2 regions of the Burkholderia sola genome follow, and region 1 is predicted to be linked to the other one. Evidence: riboswitches for the same ligand, from Rfam matches in the RefSeq annotation. Region 1 holds a riboswitch; the other holds the start of a gene.
The links. Region 1 has a riboswitch for manganese ahead of KR541_RS18900 (sodium:calcium antiporter). Riboswitches for the same ligand answer to the same signal wherever they lie in the genome.
Positions count from the first base shown of each region.

Region 1 (2,386 bases):
TGGTCGCGATGCGCGGCCGAGTGCGAACCGTGAGCATGATGCGCGTGGTGCGCGTCGTCGTGGTCATGATCACGGTCATCGTGGTGGCCGTGCCCATGCGCGTGATGATGATCGCCGCTCAGCAGCCACACGCTCGCGAGATTCACCGCAAGCCCCAGCACCGCAATCGGAATCGCTTCGCCGAACTGGATCGGCACCGGCGCCAGCAGGCGCGCGATCGCCTCATAGCCGATCAGCAACGCGATCATCGCGAGCACGATCGCGCTCGTGAAGCCGGCCAGGTCGCCGAGCTTCCCGGTGCCGAACACGAAGCGCGGATCGTCGGCGTGCCGGCGCGCATAGGTATAGGCCAGCGCCGCGATCAGCATCGCGCCCGCGTGCGTCGACATGTGCAGCCCGTCGGCGACCAGCGCCAGCGAGCCGAACAGCGTGCCGCCGACGATCTCGGCGATCATCATCGCCGTGCACAGGCCGATGACCATCCACGTCTTCCGCTCGTTGCGCGCATGTGCGGCGCCCAGGAACGCGTGGCTGTGCGCGCCGCCCGCCGCCGCGCCGTTGAATTCGTTCATGTTTCGATCCGGTGACTTACTTGAAATAGCTGTGCACGACCTCGATCAACTGCTCGGTCGCGCTGCCTTCGTGTGCGTCGGGCGTATCCGCATCGACGAGATGCGACCGGATGTGGTCTTCCAGCACGACGGCCAGCAAGCCGTTCATCGCGCCGCGGCAGCTCGTGATCCGTTGCAGCACGTCGTTGCAGCCGCGCTCTTCCTCCAGCGCGCGCTCGATCGCTTCGACCTGCCCCTTGATACGGCGCACGCGGTTCAGCAGCTTCTGTTTCTCGCGAACGGTATGACTCATCGATGGCTCCTGTATAGGGTAGGGGAGTATATCTCCGGACGCTTTCCCCTATAGGACGGAGGGGTATATTTTTCGAGACGAAGGCTTGTCGAACGAAAACCGCTCGGCTAGACTGGTTTTCGTCTTTGGGGAGTAGCCTGCTTTCCGTCACCGGAAAGCGAGCGCGTCAACACACTCGGCCCGCGGCCGTGGCGCGTTCGGCCTGATCGGCTTGGCGAGACCATCGGCACATCGCGTCGTTCCTGGTCGGACGCCGGCGGATGTGTCATGGTTCGTCAGCGTCCGACCAGGGAGTCCCCATGTTCCTTCCCGCTCGTCTCCCTCACGCCACCGCTGCCCGCGGAGGTGCCGCATGACCTTCATGTTCGTCGAACTGGCGTTCATGCTGATCGTCATCCTCATCGCCGCCGAAGTCTTCACCAATGCGCTCGAACATCTCGGCGAACGCCTGAAGATTTCCGAAGGCGTGACCGGCTCGCTGTTCGCGGCCGTCGGCACCGCGTTGCCCGAAACGATGGTGCCGCTGCTCGCGCTGGCCGGCGGCACGTCGAACCAGGCCGTGAACGAGGAGATCGGCGTCGGCGCGATTCTCGGCGCGCCGCTGATGCTCGCGACGCTCACCACGCTCCTGATGGCGCTCGCCGTGATCCGCTCGCGCGGGCTGCGCGGCACGATCGCGCCCGAACGCACGGGCTTCGTGCGCGACATGAACACCTTCCTCGCCGCATTCTCGCTGGCGACCGTCGCGATGTTCGTCCCGCATCACAACTGGACCGTGCGCGCGCTGCTCGCCGCGATGCTGGTCGGCCTCTACGTGGTGTACGTCGTGCTGACGTTCCGCGCGTCGACCGGGCTCGTCGACGCCGGTCACGGCACCGAGGCGCCGCACGCAATGTTCCTGTCGCGCGTCGGCCTGCCGACCAACCTGTCGACGATCTTGCTGCAACTGCTGATCGGCGTCGCGCTGCTGGTCGGCGGCGCGAAGGGCTTCATTCACGGTGTGGAAGGCGTGTCGCACGCGCTCGGCGTGTCGGCGTTGCTGCTGTCGCTGATCATCGTGCCGATCGCGACGGAACTGCCGGAGAAGGTCAACAGCGTGCTGTGGATTCGCCGCGGGAAGGACACGCTCGCGTTCGGCAACATCACCGGCGCGATGGTGTTCCAGGGCACGCTGCTGCCGGCGATCGGCATCATGCTGACGCCGTGGGAGCCGCGCCCCGAAGTGCTGACCGGCGTGATCGTCACGCTCGCGGCGGCGGCCTGGCTGCGCGTCAATGCACGCACGCGCGGGCTCGCGATCTGGGCGTTGCTCGCGAACGGCGCGGGGTATGCGGGGTATCTGGTGGTGACGCTGACGCGCTGAATGCCGGTCGGGCGCGCCGGCCGACGAACACGTCGGCGCGGCGCGTTTCATGGCACCCGACGCGGGCGACGGCAACGCCCGCATCCGGACGATCAGGAACCCTTGACGAGTTTGACGATCGTCAACGTACCGTCGACCTTCTCGATCCGCACCCTGACC
Region 1 covers NZ_FR989676.1:534,847-537,232, forward strand. The annotation lists gene dmeF (CDF family Co(II)/Ni(II) efflux transporter DmeF) at 1-572, opposite strand, end outside; gene KR541_RS18895 (metal/formaldehyde-sensitive transcriptional repressor) at 589-864, opposite strand; yybP-ykoY riboswitch at 976-1,155, shown strand; gene KR541_RS18900 (sodium:calcium antiporter) at 1,217-2,227, shown strand; gene KR541_RS18905 (copper-binding protein) at 2,320-2,386, opposite strand, start outside.

Region 2 (2,386 bases), on a different replicon from region 1:
GAGCCGATCGTCGCGAACGAGCTGTCCGCGTATGCGTTCCGGCAGGTGCCGCAGTCGCAGGCCCGCTATCTGGTCGGGCTGACCTATTCGGTCGGCAGCGATCTCGTGACGGTGCCGCAACCGGTCTACTATGATCCGTGGTTCATGGGGCCGGGGCCGTACTGGCGAGGCGGGCCGTGGAGTCCCTGGGGCCCGTGGGGTCCCTGGGGGCCGATGCCGGCCGGCTATGTCGCGCAGACGTACCAGGTGTTCGACTACATGCTCGGCATCCGCATCACCGAGCGCGCGACGGGCAAGGAGGTCTACAACGTGTCCGCGCGCACGACCGGCGACAACGGTACGCTGCTGTACGCGATGCCGTTCCTCGCGCGCAGCGCGCTCGCCGATTTCCCGTTGTCGAACGGGGCGGTCCGCACGGTCCGGCTGCCGGTCGACAAGCGCGGCGGGCCGGCGGCGCCGGCCGCCAACGAGCGCGCGGTGCCGGCGGCGCCCGCGTCGGGCGCTGCCGTCGCGAAGTAACGCGGCATTCCACCCTGGCGCGGCCGCCCGGCCGCGCCGTCAGTTTCCTTTCCGTCAGACTCCGACACCCAGCAGCGCCAGCGCGCCGAGCACGACGAACAGCACGGCCGCGATCCCGTGCACGAGCTTCGTCGGCAGACGGTGTGCGAAGCGGTCGCCGAGCAAGATCGCCGGCACGTTCGCGAGCATCATCCCGAACGTCGTGCCGGCCACGACGCCGATGTAATCCTGGAAGCGGGCGGCCAGCGCGACGGTCGCGATTTGCGTCTTGTCGCCCATCTCCGCGAGGAAGAACGCGACGAGCGTCGTGCCGAACACGCCGAGCCGCGAGCGCGTCGTATTGGCTTCGTTCTCGTCGAGCTTGTCCGGCACGAGAATCCACAGCCCCATCGCGATGAACGAGAACGCGAGCGCCCAGCGCATGATCGACGGCGTGACGAGCACGCCCAGCCATTCGCCGAGCGCGCCGGCAAAACCGTGGTTGACGAGCGTCGCGACGAGCACGCCGAGAATGATCGGCACCGGCTTGCGATAGCGCGCGGCCAGAACGAGGGAAAGCAGTTGGGTCTTGTCGCCGATTTCAGCGAGGGCGACGGCGCCGGTGGAGATCAGGAAGGCTTGAGACACGAATGGGGTTCCACGGGCCGTTGTTGTGCGTGCGAGCGACGATCCACCGCGCGCCGGGCCCTGATGCGGCGCGCAATGAACCATCGGTCTCGCCAGGCCAACGTGGCTGCGTCCGCCATGGCCGAACGGCCAAGTCTGTTGACGGACGCCTTCGTCACGATGCGCGCCGGGAGCGCGGGACATCGAGCGGAGCGGCTACTCCCCAATGAGCGGCGAATTCTAGCACGGTGCATCGCGCGCGGGAAAGCGGCCGGGGCCGCCGTGCGGCGCGCTGGAGCGGCTTCGATGTCCGGCGCATGCGCGACGGCGAAGCTGCCGCGCATGCCGGAACGGGGCCTCGCGGCGCGTTACGCGGCGGCCGGGGGGCGCGCGGCGCCGCGTTGGTGCACGAGTGCGCCGGCCGCATAGGTACGGTACACCGCGCGGTCGTCGCCGAGCAGCGCGAACGCGAACAGCAGTTCCTCGAGCGAATCCGCGCGCTGCGTGCGGCGCGCGAGCAGCGGCGTCGCCCGCGGATCGAGCACGACGAAGTCGGCCTCGGTGCGCGGCTTGAGCGTGCCGACCGTGTCGGCGAGGTCGAGCGCCTGCGCGGCGCCGGCCGTCGCGAGCCAGAACATCCGCGTGGCGGTCAGGTGATGGCCCGACAGCCGCGCGACCTTGTGCGCCTCATTCATCGTCTGCAGCATCGAGAACGACGTGCCGCCGCCGACGTCGGTCGCGAGCGTGACCGGCACGTCGTATTCGCCGGCCTTGTCGAAATCGAACAGCCCGCTGCCGAGGAAGAAGTTCGACGTCGGGCAGTGCGCGACGACGGTGCGCGTCTCGGCCATCCGGCGGCGATCCTCGTCGTCGAGATGAATGCAGTGGCCGTACACCGCGCGCGGCCGCAGCAGCCCGTAGCGGTCGTAGATGTCGAGATAGCTGCGGTGGCCCGGGAACAGCTCCGCCACCCATTTCACCTCGTCGACGTTTTCCGCGACGTGGCTTTGCACGAACACGTCCGGATGGCGGCGCGCGAGTTCGCCGCATGCCTCGAGCTGCGCCTCGGTCGACGTCGGCGCGAAGCGCGGCGTGAGCGCGTACATCTGGCGGCCGTTGCCGTGCCAGCGGCCGATCAGCTCGGCGCTGTCGTCATAGCCCGACTGCGCGGTGTCGCGCAGGAATTCGGGGCAGTTGCGGTCCATCAGCACCTTGCCCGCGATCATCCGCAGGTCGCGCGCGTCGCTCGCCGCGAACAGCG
Region 2 covers NZ_FR989675.1:1,003,382-1,005,767, forward strand. The annotation lists gene KR541_RS04680 (DUF4136 domain-containing protein) at 1-519, shown strand, start outside; gene KR541_RS04685 (TMEM165/GDT1 family protein) at 574-1,146, opposite strand; yybP-ykoY riboswitch at 1,241-1,362, opposite strand; gene guaD (guanine deaminase) at 1,494-2,386, opposite strand, start outside.
Region 2: another riboswitch for manganese. It lies ahead of KR541_RS04685 (TMEM165/GDT1 family protein); the one in region 1 lies ahead of KR541_RS18900 (sodium:calcium antiporter).